3 regions of the Nitrosospira sp. NRS527 genome follow, and region 1 is predicted to be linked to each of the others. Evidence: predicted binding sites of a transcription regulator. Region 1 holds the regulator's gene; each other region holds the start of a gene.
What was found. Region 1 encodes sigma-54, which starts transcription at its own class of promoters, with help from an activator protein. Its sites were predicted from a motif close to TGGCACNNTTCCTGCT; they were not measured.
Positions count from the first base shown of each region.

Region 2: a site for sigma-54 is predicted at 2,356-2,371, ahead of pepA (flocculation-associated PEP-CTERM protein PepA). Genes of this name have one in related genera too.
Region 3: a site for sigma-54 is predicted at 4,455-4,470, ahead of glnA (type I glutamate--ammonia ligase). Genes of this name have one in related genera too.

Region 1 is NZ_AP024515.1:56,936-67,118, forward strand. Features, by position in the region: gene lptC (LPS export ABC transporter periplasmic protein LptC) at 1-374, shown strand, start outside; gene lptA (lipopolysaccharide transport periplasmic protein LptA) at 358-972, shown strand; gene lptB (LPS export ABC transporter ATP-binding protein) at 1,000-1,722, shown strand; gene KJS40_RS00300 (RNA polymerase factor sigma-54) at 1,772-3,241, shown strand; gene raiA (ribosome-associated translation inhibitor RaiA) at 3,261-3,593, shown strand; gene hprK (HPr(Ser) kinase/phosphatase) at 3,678-4,646, shown strand; gene rapZ (RNase adapter RapZ) at 4,690-5,529, shown strand; gene KJS40_RS00320 (5-formyltetrahydrofolate cyclo-ligase) at 5,654-6,277, opposite strand; gene mutY (A/G-specific adenine glycosylase) at 6,320-7,414, opposite strand; gene KJS40_RS00330 (AsmA family protein) at 7,411-8,970, opposite strand; tRNA gene KJS40_RS00335 (tRNA-Gly) at 8,984-9,057, opposite strand; partial or broken gene KJS40_RS00340 (transposase) at 9,595-9,847, opposite strand.
Region 2 is NZ_AP024515.1:330,597-340,779, reverse strand. Features, by position in the region: gene KJS40_RS01560 (long-chain N-acyl amino acid synthase) at 1-643, shown strand, start outside; gene pepA (flocculation-associated PEP-CTERM protein PepA) at 1,422-2,294, opposite strand; gene KJS40_RS01550 (nitroreductase family protein) at 2,854-3,927, opposite strand; gene KJS40_RS01545 (FtsX-like permease family protein) at 4,383-5,609, shown strand; gene KJS40_RS01540 (FtsX-like permease family protein) at 5,675-6,835, shown strand; gene KJS40_RS01535 (DUF1302 family protein) at 6,877-8,238, opposite strand; gene KJS40_RS01530 (ABC transporter ATP-binding protein) at 8,516-9,301, opposite strand; gene KJS40_RS01525 (outer membrane lipoprotein-sorting protein) at 9,369-10,121, shown strand.
Region 3 is NZ_AP024515.1:2,563,770-2,573,952, forward strand. Features, by position in the region: gene KJS40_RS11545 (protein-L-isoaspartate O-methyltransferase) at 1-503, opposite strand, end outside; TPP riboswitch at 567-670, shown strand; gene thiC (phosphomethylpyrimidine synthase ThiC) at 704-2,611, shown strand; gene KJS40_RS11555 (undecaprenyl-diphosphate phosphatase) at 2,921-3,745, shown strand; gene KJS40_RS11560 (rhodanese-like domain-containing protein) at 3,821-4,273, opposite strand; gene glnA (type I glutamate--ammonia ligase) at 4,532-5,941, shown strand; gene KJS40_RS11570 (tetratricopeptide repeat protein) at 6,017-6,679, shown strand; gene KJS40_RS11575 (putative Na+/H+ antiporter) at 7,074-8,330, shown strand; gene KJS40_RS11580 (LapA family protein) at 8,372-8,674, opposite strand; gene pbpG (D-alanyl-D-alanine endopeptidase) at 8,951-9,781, opposite strand; gene KJS40_RS11590 (EAL domain-containing protein) at 9,937-10,183, opposite strand, start outside.

The DNA.
Region 1 (10,183 bases):
CGAAGGAAATGGTGCATTACCCGGACGACGATACCACTGATCTGGAGCAACCCCTTTTTATCAACACCGAACCCGGTAAACCGGCGCTGCAAATAAAAGCGGACAAAGCGAAGATGTCCAGCAATAACGAAGACATTTATCTTACGGGTAACGTTATGGTATTGAGGAACGCTGCCAAAGGCAGGAGCGAGACAACCATGACGACCAGCTTGTTGCACTTGATTCCGGATGATGACATCGCCAGAACCGATAAACCCGTGGTTATTACCGAAAAAAAATCTGTTATCAACGCAGTCGGCATGGAAATGAACGGCCGCACCAATATCACTCAGTTGTTCTCACGCGTAAGAGTTATTCATGACAATGCCCGCTAGGGAATCCCTGAGCAGGTGCCATGCGAATTCCACGGCAACCGCTGCGAACATCACTCGGGGCGGGATATTTTTTACTGTATTTTTTGCTTCCCTGCTGTTTACAGGACCCGTGCTGGCGGAACGGGCCGATAGCGATAAACCGGTTCATCTGGAGTCTGACCGGGCCACTGTCCAGGATGCCAACAAGCTTGCTACATTCATTGGTAACGTAGTCCTCACGCAGGGCACGCTGATTATCCGTGCCGACAAGATGACCGTGAAAGAAGATGCCAGCGGTTTCCAGCACGCCACGGCTTTCGGTAATCTTGCCAGTTTCCGTCAAAAGCGCGATGGCAAGGACGAGTACGTCGAGGGTTGGAGCGAGCGCATGGAATATGACGCCAAGGCGGATAAGGTGCAGCTCTTCAAGAAGGCGAGACTGAGACGTGGCCAGGATGAAGTGCATGGCGATTATATTTCTTACGATGCACTGAATGAGTTTTTTCAGGTGACCGGGAACAACGATACGAGTGCTCAGAGCCAATCCGAGGGGAGAGTGAGGCTGGTCATCCAGCCCAAGAAGAAGGAGCCGAAACCAGACGCTGAAAAAGATGAATGAAATCGACTAACGCCCGGATCCCGAAAAATGAGCGAATTAAAAGCCGTTAATTTAAAAAAGCGATATAAATCCCGGACGGTGGTACAAGACGTTTCACTTTCTGTCAGCAGCGGTGAAGTGGTCGGCCTGCTGGGCCCCAATGGCGCAGGCAAGACCACCTGTTTTTACATGATGGTAGGGTTGGTACCCCTGGATGGTGGCAGCATATCCTTGGACGATGTCGATTTGAGCCCAATGCCGATGCATCTGCGCGCGCGCCTGGGCCTGAGCTATTTGCCCCAGGAGGCTTCAATTTTCAAGCGACTGTCCGTGGCCGATAATATTCGGGCAGTACTGGAACTGAAAAATTATACGCGCGATGAAGTGCAGCAGCATCTCGACGATCTGCTGCATGATCTGCACATCAGTCACATACGGACCAATCCGGCAATCAGCTTATCCGGAGGCGAGCGACGCCGTGTCGAAATCGCCCGGGCATTGGCAACGCAGCCGCGCTTTATCCTGTTGGACGAACCGTTTGCCGGTGTGGATCCTATTGCCGTGCTGGATATCCAGAAAATCATCGGGTTCCTGAAGGAGCGTGGCATCGGTGTGCTCATTACAGACCATAATGTCAGGGAAACGTTGGGGATTTGTGATCATGCCTATATCATCAGCGAAGGAAAAGTCCTGGCTAGCGGAAACCCTGATGAAATCATCTATAATGAAAGTGTGAGAAAAGTATATCTGGGAGAACATTTCAAGCTGTGAAAAAGATTCGGTCCGCACGAATCTTGCCTTACCGTGGGTATTCCAAATTATGAAGCCTACTCTTCAGTTTAAGCTGTCGCAGCACCTGACGCTTACTCCGCAATTGCAACAATCCATACGGCTGCTACAGCTTTCCACGGCAGAACTGAGCCAGGAAATAGAACGTATGGTTCAAGAAAATCCTCTCCTTGAACTTGACGATCATATCGGTAGCGATACGATCGACTATCGGAATATGCCCAACGATATTCGGGCAGAGCCGTTATCGGATCTGATTGAGATTCCGGATGAAGCCAGTGCGAAATTGCTTTCTATCGAGGACAGCTCCGACACGAGAAAGATGACCGATGAGTCAGACTGGTTCTCGGACGATAGAGCCGTTCGCAACACGCGGGATGATGATGACGAACGGGATTTTCAGCAACAAGCGGCGGAACCGCCCAGCTTGCGTGAATATCTTAACCTGCAGCTAAGTCTTAGCCAGATTCCGGAGCGTGGGCGAAGAATCGTTGGTTTGCTGATCGATAGTCTGGATGACGACGGCTATCTTGCACAGGATCTTGAAGAGCTCGTTGAACTGCTGCCGCCCGAGCTCGCGATAGACATCGACGATCTTCACAATGCTCTGGAACAGTTGCAACGCATGGATCCTCCCGGCATTGGGGCGCGTAACCTCAGGGAATGCCTGCTCATGCAATTGCATGCGCTGCCGGGATGTACTCCTTACCTGGATCAGGCGGTGCTGCTGGTGAATGACGATCTTGAAAGCCTGGCATTACGGGATTTCGCCACCATTAAAAAACTGCTGCACTGTGATGATGAATGTCTGCGATCGATCCGGCACCTGATTACCCGACTGAACCCGAGACCCGGCATGGCATTCAGTTCCACTGTCGCCCGTTACATCATACCCGACGTAATTGTGACAAAGATCAGCGGTTCATGGGTAGCCAGCCTTAATCCTGAAGCAATGCCCCGCCTCAAAATCAACCGGCTCTATGCTGATATCCTGAAACGCTCTCATGATGATTCCGCACGAGGCCTGTCGGGCCATCTGAATGAGGCGAAATGGCTCATCAAGAACGTACATCAGCGTTTCAGCACGATACTCAAGGTATCCTCAGCAGTGGTCGAACGCCAGCAACAGTTTTTCGAGCATGGCGCAGTGGCCATGCGCCCCATGGTATTGCGGGAAATTGCGGATACGCTTGACTTGCATGAATCCACGATTTCGCGGGTAACGACACAAAAATTCATGAGGACGCCACGGGGCATATTCGAATTAAAATATTTCTTTGGCAGTCATGTAGCGACCGACACCGGCGGTGCTTGTTCCGCCACCGCAATTCGTGCTCTGATCAAGCAAATGATAAACGCCGAAAATGCACAGAAGCCACTGAGCGATAGCCAGATTTCAGAAATTCTGGGGCAGCAGGGAATTATGGTTGCCCGCCGTACCGTGGCAAAATATCGGGAGTCCATACAAATTCCTCCCGTTAATCTTCGGAAATCTTTTTAATCCAAGCCAAGGAGACATGATGAATCTCAATCTTACCGGTCACCACGTAGAAATTACTCCTGCGCTGCGCGATTACGTTACGTCAAAGCTGACGCGGGTTATGCGTCATGTCGACAACGTCATCGATATCAACGTGATTCTATCCGTGGAAAAGCTTAAGCAAAAGGCTGAAGCAAATGTCCATGTGCCTGGTAAGGATATTTTTGTCGAGGCTGACGGTTCCGATATGTACGTTTCCATCGATAACTTGATGGATAAGCTTGACCGCCAGATGCTCAAGCACAAGAAAAAAAATGAAAGCCAACGTAATATCGGCGCATTAAAGAATCAGGATGTCGAACAACCTGAATAATCGGCTCAATCAGGACTTTAGCATTGTTAGATAAGCGGAAGCTTTGCCCCTTTGTCCTATAACTTGGGAGATGATTCAAACCAGATGCCCCGATTTAACGTTGCACAGCTATTTGAAGACAAGCAGTCAAATCTGAGCCTGACCTGGGAAGCCGGTAAAGACGGCGGCGACCGGTATCTGGACGCGGAAGCCGTTGCCCGGTCGACACAGGGAATGATCGGTCACCTCAATTTCATCCACCCTAACTGGATACAGGTACTGAGCGAGACCGAAGCCAAGTATCTCAACACGCTTGGTGCCGAGTCGCTGGCGCAGAGTATGCAGCAGATCGCGCAAAGCGACCTCCTGTGCATTATCGTTGCCGGTGGCGGTTCAGTGCCGGACTCGATAAGAGCCTTGGCGGATGCCACCCGCACTCCCCTTTTCTGTTCACCCTACTCCAGTCTGGAGGTGATCTGGACGTTACGCCCCTATCTGGGGCGCGTCCTTGCGCCCTCCTGTAGCCGCCATGGCGTACTGCTGGACGTTCTGGGAATGGGCGTAATGATCACCGGTGAAAGCAGCGTCGGCAAAAGCGAATTGGCGTTGGAACTCGTGAGCCGGGGCCATGGGCTCGTTGCGGATGATGTCGTGGAACTTTATAGAATTGCGCCAGAAACGCTGGAAGGTTGCTGTCCTCCGATATTACGTGATTTTCTTGAAGTGCGTGGGTTGGGGATGCTGAACATCCGAACTATTTTTGGCGAGACCGCGGTACGCCGGAAAAAAAACATGAAGCTCATCGTGCATTTGCAAAAACCCAGCAGCGTTGATTTCAACACGATGGAACGACTGCCGATCAACGATGTTACTGAAAGCGTCCTGGACGTCAATATCCGCAAGGTGATCATCCCGGTTGCCGCTGGGCGAAATCTGGCCGTGCTGGTAGAAGCGGCGGTGCGCAATTATGTTCTGCAACTTCGTGGTATAGACAGTGCTCAGGAATTCTTTGCGCGACATCAACAGGAAATGGAAAATGGCCAAAATAGACAAAAGCAGGAAAATGAACTTTGAATTGCAGGGCGGGAACCATTAATTCTCCGCTCGTATTCGAAAAATGCAGCTGATCGTCATTAGCGGCCTCTCCGGTTCCGGCAAGAGTATCGCCCTTACCGTGCTCGAGGACAGTGGCTACTATTGCGTGGACAATCTTCCAGCAAACCTGCTGCCGGAGGTTACGGTATATTTGAAGGAATCCGGACACCAGCGCGTAGCGGTCAGTATCGACGCAAGGAGCCGCGAAACCTTGCATTTGTTGCCGCAACGCTTGGCCGATCTAAGGCGGCAGGGAATGGAAGTGCACCTGCTGTTCCTTGAAACTAAAACCGATACGCTGGTAAAGCGTTTTTCGGAAACTCGGCGCCGCCATCCACTCAGCGATAACCGCTCGACTTTGCCGGAAAGTATAGAGTTGGAACGCGAAATGCTGCGCGAGATACACGATCTTGCAAACCGCATCGATACCAGCGATTTGAGCGCCAGTTCATTGCGGGCATGGATAAGGGATTTTGTCGGTCTGAATCATGCAAGCCTGACTCTCCTGTTCCAGTCATTCGGCTTCAAACACGGCATCCCTCTGGATTCCGACATGGTATTCGATATTCGCTGTCTTCCCAATCCGCACTACGAGGCGCTGCTGCGGCCTCTTACCGGAAAAGATGCCGCGGTAATTGAATACCTTGATGCGCAAGCCAACGTCAATAAAATGTTTGAGGACATCAAGCGATTTGTGGACGACTGGCTACCCTGCTTCGTTCGCGACAATCGCAATTATCTGACTGTGAGTATCGGTTGCACCGGCGGACGTCATCGCTCGGTTTATTTCGCTGAACGGTTGGCACGGTATTTTTGCGGAAACAACCAGGTTCTGGTACGGCACAGGGAGTTTGATGTGTAGAGCTCTGGCTGAAGGGAAAGTGCAAGCTCATTCCGGTACGAATATCGTCTTCTTTATTCCACCCGGAAAATATACTGAAGCTTGCACACAGCGGTGGGGCTGAATGCCATCGCTGGTTATGACCTTACCGGAGTGTCTCTGCCGCGCATTCTTCGGGAGAGATCAACATCAGGCCGGTTGCCGCCACCCGATAAATTCCGGCCTCGGTCACAATAAAATCCATCGGAATATCGTGCGGTTGCGGATGCGTAGTGTGCATTCTCAAAATTTCGAACGCGACGCCGATCGCCAAAGGCCGGGGAGTGATCGCGATCAAAGTACGATCAAAATAACCGCCACCATATCCCAGCCTGAAGCCCAGTTGGTCGAAGCCTATCATTGGGATTACCAGCGCGCCAACCGTGACCACGCCGGTATTATCAGGTACCGGAATGTCATAGGTCCCCTTTTTCATCGGCGCACCCGGCCACCATCTGCGAAAACACAGTGGTTCCTGTTTATTCACTACTTCGGGCAGTGCAAGCGTCGCGCCGCGTTCCCGGATAAAATTCATCAGCGGGCGCGGATCGTATTCGCCTCGATGAGGCCAGCAAAACCCCACCACGTTCCGCTGCAAGGATGGAAAGCCCTGTTCCAGCAAGGCTGTGATAGCCGTACTCCAGCGGCGGTGCTCCCCTTCGGTAACGCATTCCCTGCGTACCATCAACTCTGCGCGCTGCTGCTTTCTCCACGCTTGCCAGTTATTCATCATCTTGAAGCGCTATCTGCGAAGGCGACATCTTTCCTTCCATCACAACTGTTTTTCGACGGGTGCGTAATGATCATGGCAAGCATATTGCATGAGCAGTTTTCTGACTGGCGAAGGAATGGCTGCCTTCAGTGCATCATCAAACGTTATCCAGCTTTTGCTCCCGTCCGGCGTCACGGCTGAGGGGCATGAAACCACTTGCAGTGGCTGTGGATGAATCCGCAGCCTGAAGTGAGTAAAGGTATGATCAAACGGTAGCATTCGCGCCAATGGCGCTACTTTCATGCCAAAACGGCGCATGCAATGTTCATCTGCACTTTCACTCACCGGCATTTCCGGCAGACACCATAAATTACCCCAGATTCCTGCGGCCGGGCGTTTCTCCAGAAAAACCCGCTCCTGCTTCATCAGCATCAGAAGCGCCGTCTCCCGCTCCGGTAGCGGCTTTCTTGGCCTCGGAACAGGGAGTTTATCGGTTCGGTTATCCCGGAACGCGATGCAATCCTGTAACAAAGGGCATGATGAACATTTGGGCTTGCCGCGAGTGCAAATCGTGGCGCCGAGATCCATCAGCGCCTGGGTATAAGCTTCAATTCCAGCTTCGGTCCCGTTCCCGTCTTTGCCGGGCAACAATTCTTCAGCTTTTTGCCACAGTAGAATCTCGTTCTTTTTCTCTCCGGTATAGCCATCGATTCCGAAGTAGCGGGCAAAAATACGCTTGACGTTACCGTCGAGTATCGCGCATTGTTGCCCATGAGCAAACACGGCAATTGCGGCAGCAGTAGAGCGCCCTATGCCGGGCAGTTGCCGGATCACTTCCACATTTCGAGGAAAGACGCCTCCATGGTCTGCAATAATCAGGCGCGCAGTCCGATGCAGATTTCTTCCGCGCGAGTAATAACCGAGCCCGCTCCATTGCGCCAGCACATCATCGAGGGATGCCGCAGCAAGGCTTCCGATATTGGGGAAGCATTGCAGAAAGCGTAGGTAGTAAGGAATAACCGTACTCACCTGCGTCTGTTGCAGCATGATTTCCGATAGCCATATCGCATACGGGTCGCGAGTGTTCTGCCAAGGCAGGTGGTGGCGGCCATGATCCTTTTGCCAGCGGATCAGCTTTGTGGCAAAAGAGCTCAATGAGGGTCCCGGTACTGATCGGTCCTGATATTCAGTTTTACCCCGGACGACGTGACGTTAGCAGCTTTCAGTATGCCGATCCGGATCGAGCCTTGGATTTTCACACTCTCCAGATCATCGAATAAGGATAAGTCGAACGGTTCATCCACACGTTTTGCGCTCGCAATCTTTGTTGTAAACTCTCTTGTCCCCCGCTGCTTTTGCTGGGGTGGCAGGAAGCGATCCAGATTAAGCTGGCCGATATCCACCAAAAAATTGAGGACAGGTTGAGTTAAGTTGCTTGCTTCCAAATTCCCTTTGATATCGCTGTCTCCCAACTTGCCATTAAACTGCACCTGTACATTTTGAGCCAAGCCATCCAATAAAGCGCTACCCTTCAAATTACCATGGAGGCCATCTGCAATGCCGGAGCTGCCGGCATCGATAGTGACCGCCAGATCCGACAAAGCCAGTTGCTGGGCAGTGGTGCTGCCGGCAAGCGGGGAGGCAAGCATGGCCTTGACGACTCTCTCATTTATCTGTGATTCCATCTCGACCGTGAGCACGCTGCTCTTGAAATCGCTTATCGTGCCGTTCACGCCTGAAAGAGAGAAATTACCGTTGGTGTTACCCCCAGCGCTGATAATTTTCAGCACCGCAATAATTCTATCGCTGGCCACTTTTTCGCCATTCAGGCTCAGGCGCGGTGCGTCAAACTTGATATCGAAATTATTTCCGCCACCTGTTCCAGCAATGCCGAGAGTCAGGCTACTTACAATGAATTCACCGGCAGCAACACCAGCAGCAAATCTCGCAGAGAGATCCCCCGAGGAATTTATCACGAGATGATGGATCCCGTTAATTGTCCCGGTGCTCTCAAGGTTAAGGCCACTCACGGCGTAATATTGCTTTTCCGCATCCAGCATTAAATCAAATGTCAGTTGGGTGGCAAGATCGATCTCAGGCTGTTCGGGTTGGTTCATCCTGAACGCTAATTCCAGTTTGCTGCGAATAACATCATCCATCGAGCTGGACGCGGTATTGATCTGGTCAGCCTTGAGATTGAGATCATCGAATATATACTGCTTCTGGCTGGCTTCATCGCGAAAAACGAGCATGCTTTTTTCCGCGAGTACGTGACCAATATTGAATTTGAACTGTTCCGGCTTTTCGCTTTTAACGAGCAGGTCATCAATATTCGTATGCCCATCCGTAAAACGGATCAGATTGGCTTTCAGTCCCGTTATCGTGATTTCGTCCAGCTCCAGTTGCTTCCTGAGCAATGGCAAGAACGCCAGAGATACCAGAATATTCTCCGCAGAGGCAAACTCCACGTCACTTTGATATTCGCTGAGTGAGAGGCCATTGATCTCCGCGCCGAGCCTGGGAAAAAACGTAAGCTTGATATCGCCATCGAGTTTGAGGTCGCGCCGATTTTTCTCCTTCACTAGCTGGATGATCTGAGGCTTATAAGCGTTAGGGTCGAAAGTTGCGGCAATATATATGGCAAGACCGGGCAGCAGAATCGTCAGGGCAGCGACAAATATGGTAAAAGCATATCTGAGATAACGGTTCATAGGCCGGGAAAGGTGGAGCGGGTGAAGGGAATCGAACCCTCGTCGTAAGCTTGGGAAGCTTCTGCTCTGCCATTGAGCTACACCCGCCTCATGGGCGAATTATACGATGGAAACAGCGTTATAGCGCTATAGCAGTAAGATGCCATGACAAAAATGCTGGGCATAGCACATCGATGTCACCGTCGCGTTCACCGATGATTAGATCAGGATAGATGGTCTGGATTTTCAGTAAGGCCGGGTTTGATTGCTTTACGAAAACTGGCAGCGTCGGTATAGCCAGTGCCAAGAGCAACTTGTAACTGCTTCCAACTCATGAAGCGAGGTCGCCTGTCCTGAGCGCCTGAAGGTTTAGTCGATCGAGAGCCGGACCTGCAGTATTCGACCGATGAATCACGCTATTGATTAATACCCATCCAAGAATGTCGGGAAAGTTTGCAGATTTCATAATATCAGATAGAAATATCCATATAAGCATATGAATACATAGTTATTTATATCGGGCATGTTGTTTGCCAAGGATATTAAGCTGTAACGTTAAGGAAGCGCTGAACAAATAGCGACTTCCAGGTTTTTAAGTACACTGCTGCCATTTTTTAAGCACGAATCGTCTAGCAGCCATTCTTTGGCATGGATAATGGTGGCGTCCACCATGGTGCCTCTGGACCAGGAGACCTTGATTCTTGAGGTGAGCATTGACCTCGTCGAGCAGAACCAAGGTCAGGTTGTGCTTCTCCAACAAATGCCGGAAGTTGAGTATCGTGGTCTCGTCCGGTAACGCATCGGTGACGCCACTGAAACCGCCAAAGCGGCAGATACTCTCGATCTCGTATAAGGCATCTTCCATTTGCCGGTCGGATAAGTTGAACCAGTTTTGCATGCAGTCCTGCACCTCGAAATGCGTGTGCTGGAAAATGTTTAAATATAAACCTGGTTAGGTTTGTTGCTCATCCTACCTGCGCCATCGGGGCCCGTGATGAAGGCGTGGAGAGAACCATCGACCGTGGTAGGAGTGCCCACTTGCCCCACTTGTTTGTTCTTCGCATCAGATTCAATCCAGTATGTCTGCGGCAAAAAATGTCCGAACGACAATTGCATTCTGATGATCACCCTGATAACGGGACAGCAAGCGTTTTTCGATCAAGCTAGCCCTTTTTGTAGTCAGACTGATAAATAATTACATATCATTAGGCTAAGTATGAGCTATGCTTTTAAA
Region 2 (10,183 bases), 270 kb from region 1:
AAGACGTGATGGCTATAGCATTCGGTCTGTGAATTCATCTTTACATCGTAGTGCCGTAAGCGCTCTCCTTCAGCGCATGTATTCATGGCGTGGTTATGACACTTCGAGTGAAGAGATGTTTGTCAATAATAGTAATTGGATGACGTTTGAGGTATCCAGCCAGCAGCAACTGGTCGGAACATTAACACTCGGCATTGATGGGGAGGAAGGTTTACTGGCTGACAAGCTTCATAAAGATGAGATCAACAACTTCCGGAAAAAAAAGAGAAAGGTATGCGAATTGTCAAAATTTGCCATTGATTCCCTGTATGGATCAAAGGAAGTACTCGCCTCGTTATTTCACCTGTCCTATATTTACGCGCGCAGTCTGCATAATGCGGATGACGCATTTATCGAAGTTAATCCGCGCCATGCGAGTTTTTACAAACGGATGCTGGGGTTTCGCCAGATTAGCGGAATTAGTACTTGCGAACGCGTCGATGCGCCTGCTGTACTAATGCATCTGGATCTGGAATACGTCGATGCCAAAATTGCATCTTTGGCAGATACGCGCGAATACAAAGATAAATCTCTATATTCCTATTTCTTTCCCCGGCATGAAGAAGAGGGTTTAGCCGCCACGCTTCGACGGCATATTAACTGATTGACCAGAGAAATAAAAAATCAAATTGAAGCATGTTTTACGCATAAATAGCATTCTCTTTTTGACTCCCCGAAACTCTTCCGATAGATTTGCGTGTGACATATCTTTTGGAGCAATGGCGGGCGACAAGGCGCTGACCGAACTAGCGCAGACGCTTGAAGTACACCCTAACGTGCTTACCGGGTGGAAACGGCAACTGAGTGATGGACTCCGGCGTGTTTGGCGCTGGAGATACTGTGACGGAAACGACTTGTTGATTTGAAGGCATTGCACGCCAAGAGGGGGCGGTTGACTGTTTGCGAATGATTTTTCTGAATACGCACCCACCAAGGCGGGATTGCTGAGCGCAGAAAAATGACTATCCGGTCCCATAATTTAACTGTCACTCGGTAATGCCGGATGCTGAGACTGGTTCGTTTCGCAGCCTATTACCAGCTTGACTTCATGTCCGCACCGAACTGGGACGCCCTTCATAGGTACGGGCATACTGCGCGGCCAGCTCAATCGGGCAGGGCCTATGTTTCTGCCCCTTGATCACAAAATCGTGGTTTCATGTCCGCTCGCCGTGGTCGCCAGCGCCTTCTATCCGGCTCTTGTTCATCAGTTCGCTTCATGCTTCCTCCCCACGCTCAGTCACCGTCACAGTGGCACTATACTTCGTTTGCTGTGGATCAACTTGCTGTGGAATTTTCACCCACAAGAGTGCGCCTATGCTGAACGCACATAAAAAAAAGTCCCGCGATTGCGGGACTTTGGTAAAACAGTAAACCTCAATTTCTTATGAAGCTGCCTTGCGGCGACGGCTTGTCAAACCCATGCCGAGCAGCCCTACACCCAGTAGTGCCAGCGATGCGGGCTCAGGAACCACGGATATTTTAAACTGACCGTTATTACTTACAAAAAAATGGTCGCCGCCCACATTAGCGTAAGTACCCGCTCCGCAACCGTCACCGGTAAACCCGGCGCCTTGGCAGATAATTTCACTTATCATTGTACTAGTTGGGCTACCAGTCGTGTTGGCGTTGGTAAACGCAAAACTCAACACCGTTGAATCGGTTAAATCGGGTGACCCACCAGGCGCAAACCAATAGCCTGGCGTCAGGTCTCCCGGCCCTGCTACGGCGTCTATGGTGATCTGTCCATTACCAGTGGGTGACCCAGATCCATCAACAACTCCACCACCGCCCGCCAAGGTGGTAAAACTACCGATCAGAGTACCAACATTGGCACCGAATATCCCCGCAGCGCTACCATAATTATTCCCTGAATCAGAATATATCTTGAACGTACCCCCGGCGTCGAAAACAAAGGCGCCACCAAAAATTCCAGTACCGGTCGTTTCTGCTACCGCGGTGATTGTCACCCCATGCGTTATGGGGAACAGTTGTCCCAGGCTGTCATATTGCACCGAGTTGAATACCGAGAATTGAGTAAAAGTGTAAGCGGAACCGATGCTACCATCCCCAGTTGGGGTAATCTTGATAAAGCCATTACCATTTACGTCAAGATATTCATTGATTGTCACGGGTCCCGCTCCGGCGGGGCCATTCGGATCAAATTCCCAGTTATTCAGCACCGTAGCCGCTGATGCAGCGCCGGAGAACGCCATCATTACACTGGCGGCAATTATAAGTTTCTTGAATCTGTGCATCGTCCGCTCCTTCTTTGTATTAGCTGCCATTATGTCCGGGCAGTTTCGGTATTTTTATATAAGCATATACTGTGCCAGATAGAAAATCGTATATATTTTAATATGTTAGATGAGGCACTTATTCGGAGCAAAGTAATGTGTAATAAAATTCGACAATTTCTTTAGTTGACGAAATCTGAGGTCGCCAGCATTTCATGTGGGTAAACGCAAAAACGATTCGCCATATACAATTCTTCCACCGAATCACCAGACGCATTCGACCTCGCATCGAGCGGCACTGCTGATCCGATACTACGTCATGCATGCAGCACAGATTGCCGTAAACAGAACTTGCTTCCGACTTCATGAAATCATCCTGAACCTGCAAAGAACCATGCAATTGCACCAATTCCCGTTTCCGTATAATGTCTCTGATCTTTGATGTCTACGCCGTTGATTCGAAATTTCGCGCGGTACCCGCCAATGAGGCATCTCGGTTCAAAAGCTTTGACACCTCCGCCTGACGTCTTACGAAAGCGAACTCCAATGACGTCGGAACGGAAGAGATGTTATTTCGATTTCAGGGCACCAGCAAATCACCAAGCTCCTTGCGGACCGAACGTGAATTGACTCTCGCCGATCGGCCAACACGACAAAAAAACATTGATCCACCGTCCGCGCGTTCGCCCACTAGACTTTTGAATCGTTTTGCCAGTGCATACGCGGCTTGATCAATTTGTGGTAATGCCGAAATTTTCCGCTTCGTCTGCGCATACCAATGAAAGATTACCGGCGTCATTTGTGGTTGCAGGTGAAGGCCAACCGTGTCTGCGGTCAGCCACAAACGCTGCATGGCGCTCCCCGCCAGCACGTAATCGCGCTGGTTTTCCGGTGGAGTTTTAGCATAGATCAGAACATGTCCGGCACAGCAGATAGCCGGCAAAAGGTCCAATTGCAGCCTCGGCATAATTGTTCCGAACATATATCGGTTAAAGAAATCCACCCGCTGCCAGTTCTGCATTACCCAACCCATCAATCGGGCAGTGACCGGGTCCACGCCAACCGCATGCTCTGGAATACGATCCTTGCTGAAACGAGCCCCCCATTCGATAGCTTCTTTATGCACGTGATAAGCTTCGGGGCACGTCAGGCGAATGTGGGCGTTATCCCAAAGCAATCCCGCAACTTCACGGCGTTTGGCGAAGGACTCAAAAAAAAGCACATCGTACTCGTGCCCTGGAGCAATCGATAGCGCGCCGTGCTGAGCGCTGGTCAGCGAGGTTATCTGCATTGGTCGTCGCTGGACGGTACGTGCTTTGATAGAGGATATAAGACTGTCGGCATCCAGCTCTGGGTCGTAATCGAGCGTGACATCATAAATTGGCGCTGTGTCGGGGGTAGCCGATCGCCGTATCCAGGTTGCGCGGAGGTGATGAGCGGTTGCTGCAATCCGGAGTGTTTCTAAAAGCGCCCCATGGGCCATATAGCTGGCCCGGCCCTCAAAATCATACAAGCACCACTCACGTGTATCATGGCCATGAACCGCAATGTGATTGTTATCGATAATTTCGAAGCGCCAGGGCTGGGCATTATCGCCACTTGGCGCCCAACGAGCCAGATCTAGAATCTTCAGGATAGTTTCACGGTCAGACATGATGTGTCACTGATATTTTGCGCGAAACATCTACGCGCGGTTTACTAAATGCTGTATCTCAGCATACTGGATTATCTTTCAATACCAGATCAGTCACTGACGTAATTTATTGGATATTCGCTGCAATTTAATGTGCACTCAATAGCAAGGATGAGTTATTCAATCGAAACCAAATAGATTTATGCAGGTCAGAAGTGCGATTACGCGAAGCTGCCTCACTCGCTCCTGCCTTCCAGTAACTCTCAGGATTTTAAATTTTACCATAAAAAACAATACGTAAACTCGTGCAGCCGCTATAGGCCTATTTGTGCAGCCACACGAATAGTGTCATGATAATCGTTGCGAGGCGTCGCTCACCCGCTGTTTGCCCAACCTCCAGCAAGAGCACATCGCGAAATGGACAATAAATATGAGATTGTTACTGATTTGTTACTGATGAAAATGAAGCTGCCACAGTGAATGTATTCTGGCTTGACTTTAAACTGGCATTTCGTAATGTCATACGCCAAAGACGCCGTAGTGCCATTGCGGTAGGCGCTGTTACGTTTGGCATCATGGCGCTCATCCTGGCGAATGGTTTTATTGAGTGGATTTTTTTTGATTTTCGGGAATCCACAATCAAATCGCAATCAGGTCATCTGCAGATCGTGCGCCCAGGCTACCACGATTCGGGGAAAGCGGACCCCTTCGCCTTTCTGCTTCCCGATGCCGTACCTGAACTGGAAACGCCAGGCGAACCACATCAAATCAAGTCAATTGTTCCCCGGATCTCCTTCAGCGGCCTCATCAGCCATGATGAAGCCACCATCTCATTCATTGGTGACGGTGATGACCCCAGGCGACAGCGGGATTTTGGTGATGGCCTGCGAATCTCGGCTGGCAAAAACCTTTCTGCCGACGATCCATTGGGTATCATCATCGGAGAAGGACTTGCACGCAATCTCGGCGTCGATGTTGGTGATAAGGTTGTTTTACTGGCGACCACAGCGTCAAGAGGAACAAACGCGGTGGAAGTGACCATTCGCGGCCTCTTCTCCACCGTGACGAAATCTTATGATGATGCCGCTCTACGCATACCCATCGAAACGGCTCGACGCTTGCTTCGCACGGAGGGATCCCATGTTTGGGCGGTAATGCTGAATGACACTGCACAAACCGATAGCATGCTTGCAAGCTTACGCTCCAGGCTGCAAAAGGACCTGGAGATCGTTCCGTGGTATGCGTTGGCGGACTTCTACAACAAAACGGTGACACTGTTCACCAAGCAAATCCATGGGATCAGATTGATCATTGCCGTTATCATCATTCTCAGCATCACCAACACGATGACTATGAGCGTAATGGAGCGGATCGGCGAAATCGGCACGTCGCTGGCGCTCGGCGTGAAACGCGCAGGCGTCATGCGCCTGTTCGTGAGTGAAGGGGTGCTTATCGGCTGCATAGGCGGCATATTCGGTGTGCTGTTGGGCCTTTTATTCGCGCACATAATCTCCAGTATCGGAATTCCCATGCCGCCGCCACCGGGCATGACGCATGGGTACACAGGACAAATCCTGGTGACGTGGGAGACCACACGGGATTCGCTGGCGCTTGCCATCGGCGCCACACTGATTGCAAGTATCTACCCAGCCTGGCGGGCATCGCAAATGCAGATTGTCGATGCTTTGCGACATAACCGGTAGCTGGCCAAATAATCATGTTCAGATTGGCGTTACGTAATATCCTCAGGCAGAAATTACACACTGCCATGACTTTGGCTGCGATCATGTGTGGCGTGGCCGGATTGATCGTTGCAGGTGGCTGGATAAACGATGTTTTCGTGCAGCTATCCGAAGCCCTTATCCATTCACAATCAGGGCATCTGCAGGTATACAAAAAGGGCTTTTTTGCCGCAGGATCGCGCACACCGGAAAAATACCTGATAGAAGAACCCGACACAGTCAGGCAACAGATCGCCACCAACACAGGCGTTGTCGATGTAATGGCCCGGTTGTACTTTTCCGGGTTGCTCAGCAATGGCCGCAGCGACCTGCCGGTCATCGCTGAAGGCGTAGAGGCAGGACCGGAAGCAGTACTTGGGAGTTCCGTCTCGATTACCTCTGGGCGCCAATTGAACGATAAGGATGCTTTCGGAATCATGCTCGGATATGGTGTGGCTCAGGGGCTGAAATTAAAGCCCGGTGACCATGTCACATTACTTGCAAATGCGCTTGAGGGCGCATTGAACAGCATTGATCTGGAAGTAGTCGGCGTATTCCAGAGCTTCTCGAACGATTATGACGCGCGGGCAATAAAAATCCCCCTCATCGCGGCCCAGGAATTGCTCGGAACGCAAAGCGTGAACGCATTCGTCATAACGGTGCATAAAACAGAGGATACCGATCTTGTAAAGACCATGCTAGCGACGCAACTCGACCAATCCGGCCTGGAGATCAAAACCTGGATTGAACTGAACGATTTCTACGAGAAAACGGTAGAAATGTACAAGGGTCAGTTTGGTGTTCTGCAGTTGATAATTCTCGTCATGGTTTTATTGAGCGTTGCCAACAGCGTAAACATGAGCATCTTCGACCGGACCGGAGAGTTCGGTACGATGATGGCGCTGGGCAACCGGAGAGATCAGATATTTCGATTGATCATGGTCGAAAGCATATTGCTCGGCGTAATCGGCAGCGTTGTCGGACTTGTGCTCGGTATAGTACTGGCGCTTATTATCTCTGCAATTGGTATTCCGATGCCACCACCGCCGAACGCCAATCTCGGGTATACGGCCCATATTCAGATTATTCTGCAAGTATTACTGGTATCCTGTGCCGTTGGCATCGGAGCCACAATTCTGGCTGCCATTCTTCCGGCACGGCGCGTTTCCCGCATACCAATTGTTGAAGCGCTGAGACAGAATTTCTGATTTTCGAATATCGCAAAAATGCATCATTGGTTCTACGAACCTCAGAATGAATAACGCAACTCCGTATAGGCACGATCATTGTGTTCAAAACGGCCAAAAAATCCCGTGGATTGGCCTCCAAAAATATCTGCCCCCACCGCCGCGCGCCAGTTTCTCTCGAAATTCCAGGTTAACCGTGGCCGGAACATCCAGTCGTTACGATTCAAGCTATGTATCAGTAAGGCTTGCGCTTCCACATTGCGCCAGAGCTTTCCATTAAGTAGGATGCTGGCCCCGTTCTCCACCCTGTCGGTAAAACCCGTCGGATTATACGAAAAGAAAACACGCTGATAAAACTGTAGATTCAAACGGGTCTCAGCGGGCAAATTGAAATCCAGGCCGAGCGCGTAATCGAGGGTATTCTGCTTGGCCAAGCCATTTATTGCGGCAGGCGTCATCACATTGAATTTGCGCCCATCCGTATAAACCATTTCACCCTTGAACACTACTGTACCGAAATCCTTCGTAATGGTTGCGCCTACCTGATCGATTTCGTCATGTCGCGGCTGAAGAACCAGCGGCTCGGTCAGTGCGCTGACACGATAAAACGTCGGAGCGACATCAAGGCTGTGATAATAGAACGCCGAGATATCCCAGCCACGTATAAGCTGGGATAATCGGAACCCATAATTCGAGTTGCCGATGTTTCGTCCCGAACGGTCTTCACCGGCGAAAGAGGCCACGCCCCGCAGCGGGCCAGGATAGAAATCCGCGCCCGGCTTCCCGCTGTCGTCGATAGTGGGTACCGGGATCCACAGCAACTCAGCGTGCGTGTCGTTCTTCGAGTATTCAGCGCGCACCGCCCATTGTGGAATGCGCATGATATCGAACGTAGGCAGAAGGAATTCGCGCATATCTCTGGCGGACACCACATCCGCGAAAAAAAGGCCTACCATCTCACCCCATACTACGTGTTGTCGACCGACACGAAAATCAAAATCGCCCGCAGAAACATCAAGATAGTTTTCACGCACAAAAAATTGATAACGTTGGTCGTGCCGCACCGCAGACGGATAGAAATCCGATAAGTCGTAGGCGGCATCATAGTCAAATCGACCGCTTATTTTCCACCTTATGTTTTCGTTGAATTGTCCGGTGCGCGATAACTCGGTTCTCAGCTTTGCCTTGGAAAAATGCTGAGGGCTACTATAGTTATCGGCGATTTCGAGCTGCGAAAATCCCTTCCAGCCGGTAACGAGCGTGCTCCAGACGGTCGCGGGAGTTTTTGTTGGTGCCACATCCTCGCCAAATAATGATTCTCGGGAATTGACTTCACTTTCATCGCCCAGTTTTTCGGAAACAGCGATATCCTCGTCACTTTGCTCGGCAAATTGGATTAATGATGTGGATATGGATAGAGACATCGGTAAGTATAAGGGTTCACCTTCAGCCTCATAAAATTGCATACCATTTCTGATCATGACATTCTTTTCTATTCCTGCGGCTGACTGGTGGATAGAACGCGAAGACATAGATAAGGACAAGGACAAAACCAAAGAGTCCTCCTCGGCCTTATCGGTCAGCGGATCCGTTGATTCTGGTATCGTAGGGATTGGGAACTGAGCTGGTGTGGCATTAGCAAAGCCACGCAATGGCGAAAGAACAACCATTAATACCACCGCTAGAACCAAACATTTGAATTTACGTCTGCGTTCCATCCTTCTCGCTTTGATCAGTACCCCGAGCGGATAGGTCATTATTTGCACGACGTCTCTCAATCACCACATCCGGTTTCTTCTGTTTGTCGAAGCCAGGCCTCGTGATCTGCCCATCATCGATATGTATCAATCGATCCGCCATTTCCATGACTCGCAAGTCATGGGTAGAAAAAATAAAGGTGGTCTTGAAATTGCTATTGATTTCTTTCATCAATTGCAAGATACCTTCGCCCGTTTTGTGATCCAGGTTTGCGGTCGGTTCGTCAGCCAGTATGATTTTCGGTTGCGTCGCTAATGCGCGCGCAATTGCAACCCGCTGGCGTTGTCCCCCGCTCAACTGGTTGGGGCGATGGTGGGCAAATGCAGACAGGCCGACGATGGCAAGGTATTTCGAGATCCGGGTGCGACGCTCCGCTGATCTCAGGTTTTTGAATTGCAACAGGGGGTATTCCACGTTTTCTTCGGCGGAAAGCACCGGAAACAGGTTGAACGTCTGGAAAATAAAACCTATAGTTCGAGCTCGCAGATCAGAAAGCTCGTCCGGCGTTCGCCCGCTGACATCTTGATCGTTTAAAAAAACTTTTCCACTCGATGGGGTATCGATGCACCCGATCAGATTAAGCAACGTGGATTTGCCGCTGCCGGATGGACCGGCAATGGCGGCAAAGGCGCCATCTTCAATACTCAGCGAGATATCTTTGAGCGCCTGCACCTGCTGCTCACCGAGTGTATATTCTTTATAAACGTGCTCGAGTCGTACGATGCTCATGGGGAAATACTAACGGCTTAATCTTATGGGTAAATAGCAACCACAACAGGGGTCTATGGAAACTAGAATGCAAAAATTTCTTCAATGCGTGGTTACGGTAATTTGCATATTTGGAGCCATCGCTTCCGTCCAGTCCGATGACACGGAGCTGGCCCAGAATATATTGGAAAAGTCGGACCAGATACGCTTTCCGCGTGAAAGCTTCCAGGTGGATGTCTCCATTGTGACCACGGCACCCGACCAGCCAGCAGATATGCATAAGTTCCGGGTTTTGTCCAAAGGCAATGAAAACAGTGTGGTTATGACTACGGAACCCGCTTCCGAACGCGGCCAGATTTTACTGATGAAAGGGCGCGATCTCTGGATATTCATGCCCAGTGTTTCGCAACCCGTGCGCCTATCCTTGTCGCAACGCCTCACAGGCCAGGTTGCCAATGGCGATCTGGCCCGCGCGAATTTTACCGGTGACTATATCCCCACGATTCTGCGCACCGACAATATCGGCGGCGAGAAGTACTGGGTACTGGAACTCATCGGAGTTGACCGAAGTGTCACGTATCATAAGGTCTTGTACTGGGTACGGCAATCAAACTTCTGGCCCCATCGCGCGGAATTCTACTCGCTATCCAATCGCATGCTCAAAACCAGCCGCTACGAGAATTTTGAGATGAGTCTCGGAAAGCTCCGGCCTACGCGCCTGGTAATGGAAGATGCGCTACGGCAGGGTGAAGAGTCCGTGCTCGAATACTCGGGAATGAAACTGCGCGACCTGCCCGACAAGACTTTTACCAAGGATTATCTAAAAAAGCTGGATCAATGACAACCGAGTTATAGCCAAATTTTTTGTACCGCAGCTTAAAAGATGGGATCTTGATCGACCAT
Region 3 (10,183 bases), 770 kb from region 1:
CCACCGGTTTTGAGGCTTTTTTGGAAAGCCTCCGGTAGAACCGGCGTCGACCCCGTCAACACGATTACATCGTAAGGCCCATGCTGAGGCCAGCCACGGGCAGCATCTCCATTCTCCAGGATTACATCGGTGATTCCGTGCGCCCGGAGATTTTTTTCCGCCATGGCTTTCAGTTCCGGCACGATTTCCACGCTGCAAACAGACCCGCCTTTGGCTGCCAGCAATGCAGTCAGATACCCGCTGCCGCTGCCCACCTCCAAAATCCTGTCGGTTTTTTTTACCTGCAATTCCTGCAAGATCCGCGCTTCCATTTTTGGAGCAAGCATGACTTCACCGTACCCAAGCGGAATTTCCATGTCCACAAATGCAAGAGAACGGTAAGTCGCAGGGACAAATTCTTCGCGCCGCAGCTCGAATAACAATTTGAGAACTTCCTGATCCAGCACTTCCCATGTACGAATTTGCTGTTCTATCATGTTAAAACGGTTTTGCTCAAGATCCATGTCCAGCCTTATATAAAATATCATCCCAGACTTGCAATTATTTCACATTTCCATTAGCTTCACAGCAGCAGCTAGGGGTCCTTTCCGGAAACGCCGGAAACTGGTGAGACAGTCCCTTACTACCTGACACGGATAATGCCGCCGTAGGGAAGCTGGGATGTAACTAATCCCGCTTCTTTACCGCGCTAAAGGAGCGTATTATGAATGCAACCGTTTTAAATGCAGCACAAATCCCTTTGCCCTTTTCGAGCAAAACAGCCCATGTGGATGAAGGGGCGGTCAAGCCTCTGCCTGAATCCCGAAAAATTTATGTACATGGCTCCCGACCTGATATTCAGGTACCCATGCGGGAAATCAGCCAATCCGATACGCCTGCCAGCATGGGTGCGGAACAAAACCCGGCAATTTACGTTTACGACACTTCTGGCCCGTACACGGATCCGGCGATAAAGATCGACATCCGTTCCGGCCTGGCTCCCTTACGTGAAAAATGGATAGATGAGCGGGGCGACACGGAAATTCTCTCCGGCCCTGCTTCCGCTTATGGCAGGGAGCGCCTGTCCGACCCAAAGCTCGCTGAAATGCGCTTTGATTTGAAGCGCCAGCCCCGCAGTGCCAAGGCCGGGGCGAATGTCACGCAAATGCATTATGCGCGTCAAGGCATCATTACGCCGGAAATGGAGTATGTAGCCATACGTGAGAATCAACGTTGCGAGCACCTGAGCAATCAACATCGGGAATTACTTACACGCCAGCATCCCGGGCAGGATTTCGGCGCCTTTCTACCCCAGCATATCACACCGGAATTCGTACGCGATGAAGTGGCCAGAGGTCGCGCCATCATTCCTGCCAACATCAACCATTCCGAATCCGAACCGATGATCATCGGCCGCAATTTTCTGGTGAAAATCAATGCGAACATCGGTAACTCGGCATTGGGTTCGAGCATCCAGGAAGAAGTCGAGAAAATGACCTGGGCTATCCGCTGGGGCGGAGATACGGTAATGGATCTTTCCACCGGAAAAAATATTCACGAAACTCGTGAGTGGATAATCCGCAACAGCCCCGTTCCCATCGGCACCGTGCCAATTTACCAGGCCCTGGAAAAAGTCGATGGCAAAGCGGAGGACCTCACCTGGGAAATTTTCCGCGATACGCTGATCGAACAGGCTGAGCAGGGCGTGGACTATTTCACCATCCATGCCGGCGTGCTGCTCGCCTATGTTCCAATGACGGCAAAACGGCTGACCGGCATCGTTTCGCGCGGCGGTTCCATCATGGCTAAGTGGTGTCTCGCGCATCACAGGGAAAGTTTTCTGTATACCCGCTTCGAAGAAATCTGCGAAATCATGAAAGCATATGATGTGAGCTTTTCCCTGGGAGACGGCCTGCGCCCCGGTTCGATTCACGATGCCAACGATGAAGCCCAGTTCGCGGAACTGAAAACCCTCGGCGAATTAACGCAGGTCGCATGGAAGCATGACGTGCAGGTAATGATCGAAGGTCCGGGCCATGTTCCCATGCACCTGATCAAGGAAAACATGGATATGCAGTTGAAATACTGCGCCGAGGCTCCGTTCTATACGTTGGGGCCGCTCACTACCGACATCGCGCCTGGCTACGATCATATTACATCCGCCATCGGTGCCGCCATGATCGGCTGGTATGGTACGGCAATGCTGTGTTATGTTACGCCGAAGGAGCACCTTGGCCTGCCGGATAAGGATGACGTAAAAGATGGCATAATCACTTATAAAATTGCCGCTCACGCGGCAGACCTGGCAAAGGGCCATCCCGGTGCGCAGATTCGCGATAATGCGCTTTCGAAAGCCCGCTTCGAGTTTCGCTGGAATGATCAGTTCAATCTTGGCCTCGATCCCGACAAGGCAAGACAGTTCCATGATGAAACCCTGCCGCAGGAAGGTGCCAAACTCGCCCACTTTTGCTCGATGTGCGGCCCCCACTTCTGCTCGATGAAGATAACCCAGGATGTGCGCGACTATGCCGCACAGAAAGGTGTTGGCGAAAATGAAGCCTTGAAAAAAGGCATGGAAGAAAAAGCGGTCGAATTTGTGGCAAAAGGGACGGAGATTTATAACAAGCTGTAATGGTGATGGCGCATTGGGCTCATCCTGCCATAGAGCCGACCGTTAAATAGGAAACACTCGTCTCTCCCGGGAAAACGGGAATCGAAAAGTCTTCTCTAAATTATTCGCTGATCGGCTCTATGGCAACTTCAAGAAGTATTTTCAAGCCTGAAGCAGGCTTCGATGCGATAATGCCGAAAAAAATAATCAGCCGGATAATCGCAACCTATATGTCGCCATTGGAAAAACCCGTTGCCTGGTAACACCTTGACTTACCTGCTTCCGCTCGTGCTTATCCGGCGCTTAATTCGTTTGGCCGGATAATCGCATATGGACTGGTTTCTGTTCCTCAAGGCCCTGATCCTCGGCATTATCGAAGGCCTGACCGAATTTCTCCCGATTTCCTCTACCGGCCATCTCATCCTGGCGGCTGATCTGCTCGACTTCAATGACGACAAAGGAAAGGTATTCACGATTGTCATTCAGCTGGGCGCCATTCTGGCGGTATGCTGGGAATACCGCGTCAAGATTCGTAGCGTAGTTGCGGATGTGGGCTCGCGTCAGGATGCAAACCGCTTCGTACTCAATCTTTTCATCGCGTTTCTGCCCGCTGCGATTCTGGGTTTATTGTTCATTAAAACCATCAAGCAATATCTGTTTCATCCAGTACCCGTGGCAATGGCATTTATAATCGGCGGAATTCTAATTCTGTGGGCCGAGCGCAGGAAACACGTGGTGGAAGTTGAACGGGTGGAAGATATGGACTGGAAACACGCGCTGAAAGTCGGATTAATGCAATGCCTGGCCTTGATACCGGGTACCTCGCGCTCAGGTGCAACGATTATTGGCGGACTCTTTTTCGGCTTATCGCGCAAGGCCGCCACCGAGTTCTCTTTTTTCCTGGCAATACCCGTGATGTTCGCGGCCACCTTCTACGATATTTTCAAAAATCGCGATATTCTCCATTTCGATGATATCGGCGTATTTTTTATCGGCTTCGTGGCCTCCTTCATCAGCGCATTATTGGCTGTACGGGGATTATTGCGCTTTATCAGTCACCATGATTTCACCGTATTTGCTTGGTATCGCATCGGATTCGGGATCATTGTGCTGATCACGGCTTATTCGGGAATGGTCAAATGGTCAGCGGCTTGAACTGAAGCCCGTCGACTTCCCGAATCTGAACGCGGAGAATTCTGATCCAGCGCTCCTGGTTTCCCGTCCGTCGGCTCAGCCTTGTATCCAAGGCAACCCTGCTGCTTTCCACCCCCCTTTGCTACCACGATGGCCGGTTGCGTCTTTCTCGCCTTCAAAACCTTCGAGAATATTGTAGCAATTTGCATAGCCCGATTCGGTAGCGGTAGCCGCAGCCTGATGTGAACGGCCTCCGCTGCGGCAGATGAACATCACCAGCGATTCCTTGTCCACCTGGCTGGAAAGATAATCGAGGAAGCTGGAGTTGGGCCGCATCCCGGGATAGGATTGCCACTCGATTTCGACCGCACCCGGTATTCTCCCTACCCAATCCCATTCGGCTCTGGAACGCACGTCCACCAATTTTGCTCCGGGCACTTCCTGCAGCAGATCAAGCGCTTCACTGGGCAACAGCGCCCCTTCGTACGGCAAATCCATTTCCCTGGCACGCTGTTGCGCCCTCTCCAGTATTGCAGTGATGGTTTCCATATGGTTTTCCAGAATAACGGATTAAAGTGCAATGGTAATCCATTTTCAAGCGGGTGTTTACCTAAAAACTTTATGTACCGGATAGGCTTCATAGCCAGCGCCACGGCAGCGCCCGCGATCCCCGGCATCTTTTCCAAAGATGTCGGGTCCCAGGCATGTTCGGCTCGACATCTTGAAAAAATGGAAACGTTCCTGCTGATATAATGTTACCTTTATACTTATCCCCTTCAATTCAAGGCAGTCTTCATGGAGAGAAATATGGCGGTACCCGATGTTCTGAAAATGATCCAGGACAATGAAGTCAGGTTCGTTGATTTAAGATTTACGGATACCCGCGGTAAAGAACACCATGTAACGCTTCCCGCCCATGCCATCGATGCGGACAAGCTGGAGGATGGTCACGCGTTCGATGGTTCCTCCATTGCCGGCTGGAAAGGTATTCATGCCTCCGACATGCTGCTGGTACCTGACCCCGAAACGGCGAAAATGGACCCGTTCATGGACGAGGCAACGATGTTCATGACCTGTGATGTGGTGGAGCCTTCCGACGGCAAGGGCTATGACCGCGACCCCCGCTCGCTCGCGAAACGCGGTGAAGCTTACCTTAAATCGACCGGCATCGGCGACATCGCCTATTTCGGACCGGAACCTGAATTCTTCATCTTTGACTCCGTTATCTGGCATGCCGATATGTCCGGCTGCTCGGTAAAGATCGAATCCGAGGAAGCAGCCTGGAGCTCGGCAGTAAAATACGAGGGGGGCAATACCGGGCACCGCCCCGGTATAAAAGGGGGATATTTCCCCGTTCCTCCGGTTGATTCCTTGCACGATATTCGTTCCGCCATGTGTCTTGCACTGGAAGAACTGGGTATCGAAGTCGAAGTACATCATCATGAAGTCGCGACTGCCGGACAGTGTGAAATAGGTACCAAGTACAGCAGCCTGGTGAAGCGCGCCGACTGGACCCAGGTATTCAAATATGTCGTGCACAATATCGCGCACTCTTACGGAAAAACGGCGACTTTCATGCCGAAACCCATCGTCGGCGACAATGGTTCGGGCATGCATGTGCACCAGTCGATCTGGAAAGCCGGACAAAATCTATTTTCCGGAAATGGTTACGCGGGCCTCTCGGAAATGGCGTTGTATTATATAGGCGGCATTATCAGGCATGCCAAAGCCCTGAACGCCATTACCAATCCGGGTACCAATTCCTACAAGCGCCTGGTTCCCGGCTTCGAAGCACCGATCAACCTTGCTTATTCAGTAAGCAACCGTTCCGCCGCAGTGCGTATTCCCTACGCCAACAGTCCCAAGGGAAGGCGCGTCGAAGTGCGTTTTCCCGATCCGACCGCTAACCCTTATCTTGCTTTCACTGCATTGATGATGGCTGGGCTGGACGGTATCCAGAACAAGCTTCATCCAGGTGACCCCATGGACAAGAATCTTTATGACCTTCCGCCCGAGGAAGCCGCCAGGATTCCCAACCCTTGCGCCTCGCTGGATGAGGCACTGGATAGCCTGGATAAGGATCGCAACTTTCTTACCCGGGGCGGCGTGTTTTCGAATGATATGATAGATGGCTACATCGAACTCAAGATGGAAGAAGTGACGCGGTTTCGCATGACCACCCATCCGGTCGAGTTTGATATGTATTACAGCTTATGAGGATGAAGCCCGTTCGCCTTTGATTTCACAACCGCTGAACCAGCTTGGATGGTACCTGACAGGACATAATAATCGATGAACATCCTTATTGTTACGTTACTCGCCGCGCCCATGCTCATGCTTGCCGGATGCGGCGAGAAAGCGCCGGAGACCGCCGCCAAAACGGAAACGCAGACCCGGTTGCCGGATGAATTCACATCGGAAGCACAAATTCCGAGCATCCTGGAAAATGAGCTGACCCCGGAAGAAAAATCGGCGATATTAAAGGAAATCATGCCGGGGGGCTCGGAGAATGAAGCGACGCCGGAAGAAAAATTCCTGCAATTAAGGAAAGATGCCGAGGCTGGCGATGCCAAAGCCCAAAACGGACTGGGCGTTATGTACTACACCGGGGAAGCCATATCCAAGGATTCATCCGGTAAAATCCTGAGCAATGACCCTGTTACGGCTGCTGCCTGGTTTCATCGATCCGCTGCGCAGGGATATGCGGATGCCCAGTTCAACCTCGGGTTGATGTACGCAAATGGTGAAGGTGTCGCCAAAGACCCGGTCAAAGCGGTAGAGCTATTTCAAAAGTCGGCTGAGCAGGGCAATGTCGATGCTGAAAATAACCTCGGGGTGATGTATTTCGCCGGCGAAGGAATAGCCAGGGATACCGATAAAGCCAAGGAATGGTTCACGAAAGCCGCCGCCCAGGGAAATGCTGATGCAAAGGCCAATCTTGATGCAATGAAATAAAACGAATTGAACCTAAATCCGGTAGTTGGACGGGGTGAAGTGTACGGTTTTTGGGGTGCAGGGCAAGGCGCAACGACGCGGAATGCGCCCGCGTAGGGCGGAGCAGTGCCTTCCGCAGGAAGGTGCGACCCCGAAGCGGGATGCGGGCGCCTTGCGTGTGGAACGCGATCGCGGCATCCCCTGCGCTGCCCGATCCCCGCTTCGCGGGGTCCCTCGGGCGACGCTTTGGGGCGCCGTTCCATTCCAAGAAGTTGCAACGCAGTCATGTGCCCCAAAAACTGTGCAATTCACCCCGTAGCGCCCTCACCCGGAGGGTGAGCGTCAAATAATATGAAATATTGTTATTAATCATGACACTGATCTATTAAATGAGCGGTCAACTACCGGATTTAGGTTGAACCCCGCCTCCATCGAGATTATTGGCGCACTGTTGTTTGGCGTCGCGCTGATCCACACTTTCTCGACCAAATATTTCGAGCAATTGGCGCATAGTCACCCCACCCACGCAGGCATCTGGCATTTTCTCGGCGAGGTCGAGGTTGTTTTCGGCTTTTGGGCCATGGTTCTCGTCATCATGATGTTTGTCACGGACGGCAAGCACGCCGCCATCGCTTACCTCGATCGACAAAGCTTTACCGAGCCCATGTTCGTGTTTGCCATCATGGTCATCGCGGGCACTCGCCCGATCCTGCAGTTCGCCATGCTCAACGTAAAAACGCTCGCGCGGCTCATTCCCTGGCCGGAGGGCAGCGCGTTCTACTTCATCACATTATCGTTTGTTCCTCTGCTGGGCTCATTTATCACGGAACCGGGGGCCATGACGTTAGCCGGACTGATTCTGCTTGAGCGTTATTATTCCAGGGGGATTTCCACCCGGCTCAAGTATGTCACGCTCGGTGTGCTGTTTGTCAACATTTCCATCGGTGGAACAATGACATCCTTTGCCGCACCACCGGTTCTCATGGTGGCGGGTAAATGGGGATGGGACACTGCCTTCATGTTTACTACATTTGGCTGGAAGGCCGCGATCGGCGTGCTGGTGAATGCCTTGGCCGTCACTTTCCTGTTTCGACATGAATTATCGGGATTGAAAAATGAAGCGCGCGCCACATGTGCCAAGGTCCCATTACCCGTGGTATTTGTGCATATCGTATTTCTGGCAGGCGTGGTAGTGTTTGCGCATCACCCTGTCGTCTTCATGGGGTTGCTGCTCTTCTTTCTGGGCTTTGCGAGTGCCTATGAGCGCTATCAGGACCGGCTGATTCTGCGCGAAGGATTGTTGGTTGCTTTTTTTCTTGCCGGGCTGGTTGTCCTTGGGGGACAACAGAAGTGGTGGCTGCAGCCCTTGCTGTCCGACATGGACAACACTGTACTTTTTTTTGGCGCCACCCTCCTTACCGCAATCACCGACAATGCAGCGCTCACTTATCTGGGTTCTCTCCTGGAAGGCACGAGCGCAGAGTTCCGATATTCGCTCGTTGCCGGCGCCGTTACCGGCGGAGGGCTTACAGTCATTGCCAATGCACCGAACCCGGCAGGCTTTTCCATATTAAAAGGTTCATTCAGAGATGGAGCAATACATCCTTTAGGCTTGCTGGCAGCCGCGCTTCCGCCCACGATCGTTGCCATTCTTGCGTTTCGCCTGCTTTAAACTGGGTAATCGATACTACCGTCGGGCCCGCTGCCTATAAATTAGTGCCCATACGGTAGTGCAGATTCGTCTTTCTTCAGCGCATTCAGGCTGTCATTCTCCGCGCGCAATATTTCGACTTGTTTACGCAGGCGACTTATCAGAATTCGCTCACGCAACATCGTGGGGACCGTAATCAATGCACCGATGAGCGTTCCAAGGCCGAAGCAGGCAGCAATCACAGAGGAAAGCGACGCATCGATGCGCCACAGCAAGAATACGACGCTTACCGCCACGGCGTTCTGAATCGCGAACATGACAATCAGAAAAACAATGATGAGCGCGACAATCAGTTGTAATTGCATGACAGCTCCTTCCTGGGCGAATGCTCGCTTCCTGGTGCTACGCAATGCCCTACCTGGAGAAAAATCAAGCGGCGACCCCGAATATCGAAATCTCCTGAATACTCGATATCGGCGCGATACTCCAGCATCAGCGGCACATTGAAGTGCGGCCCCATGCAGAGTTAAAGATGGTAGGACAGAAACTTTTTCCGGGTTTGTATCAAAAAACTTCTTTCAGACCGAGACTCGGGTATATGGCCACGCGTTAGCCTTCCTTAACTGGTCCACTTAAATATATTACCCCCGAACTTTGCGAGTGAACCCGATCTCCATCCATTTCTTGATGCGGTTGGCGTCACCGATACGTGAGTTCTTTCCCCAGGAATCAAGCAATACTATGATAATTGCTTTTCCCGTTATGTTAGCCCGCATGACAAGACAGCGTCCGGCTTCACTAAGAAAGCCTGTTTTCGATAAATCAATATCCCAACTTCCGCTACTCACCAAGCGGTTGGAATTGACGAACTGCATGCTACGGTCTTCATCTGCGAACGCCACCGCATGCGCAGCGGTAGTGGAAAATTCACGAATGACATCGTAGTCATGCGCAGCGCTCACCATTTTTGCCAGATCACGCGCAGTGGAGACGTTGGCACTATTCAGCCCGGTGGAATCAACAAAATAACTGTTGCCCATGCCAAGCTCGAATGCCTTCATATTCATTGCGGCAACGAATGCATTGATGCCTCCGGGATAAGTCCGCCCCAGCGCCGCCGCAGCACGGTTCTCGGAAGACATCAATGCCAGCCGCAGCATTTCCTGGCGAGTCAGGCTTCCCCCCACTCGCAAGCGAGAGCGGGTATTTTTGAGAACATCGATATCAGCGGCTTCAATGACGATTTCCTCATCCAGAGGCAATTTCGCATCAAGCACAACTATTGCCGTCATGAGTTTCGTGATGGAAGCGATCGGCATCACGTTATCTGCATTTTTGTTAAAAAGGATATGCCCATGCTGAGCGTCCATAACCAGCACCGAATGCGATCTAAGATTCAGCCCCCCCTTCTGTGCAAAAGCCCCGCCAGTAAAGGCGAACATGAGGCAAATCACCAAGATAACTTTTTTCATTTGTCATTATCTGCCAGAAAATTCATCCGCCCCCCGCGGATTGGGAATTTGCGCGCAGTTAAGTTAACAAATATCGCGTAATAGGGAAAGGACTTTATAGCAATTGGGAGCGGTTAAACCTGAGACGAGAGCGCTATTGGCGATGAGCCGCAAGCTCATCCTTCATTCAGTGATCCGTTGCTCATCGGTATCCGATAACCTTTGATAAGCGCCTGCGAAGCACACTCGAGCGGAAGGGGCCGTGAAAAATAGAAGCCTTGCATTTCGTCGCAACCGTGCTTTATCAGGAAATCAAGTTGCGACCTCGTTTCAACGCCTTCAGCTACCACCTTCAGCCCCAGGCTGTGGGCCAGCTTGATCATAGCCACCGCGATGGTTGCATCGTCCGGATCGGTGGTGACG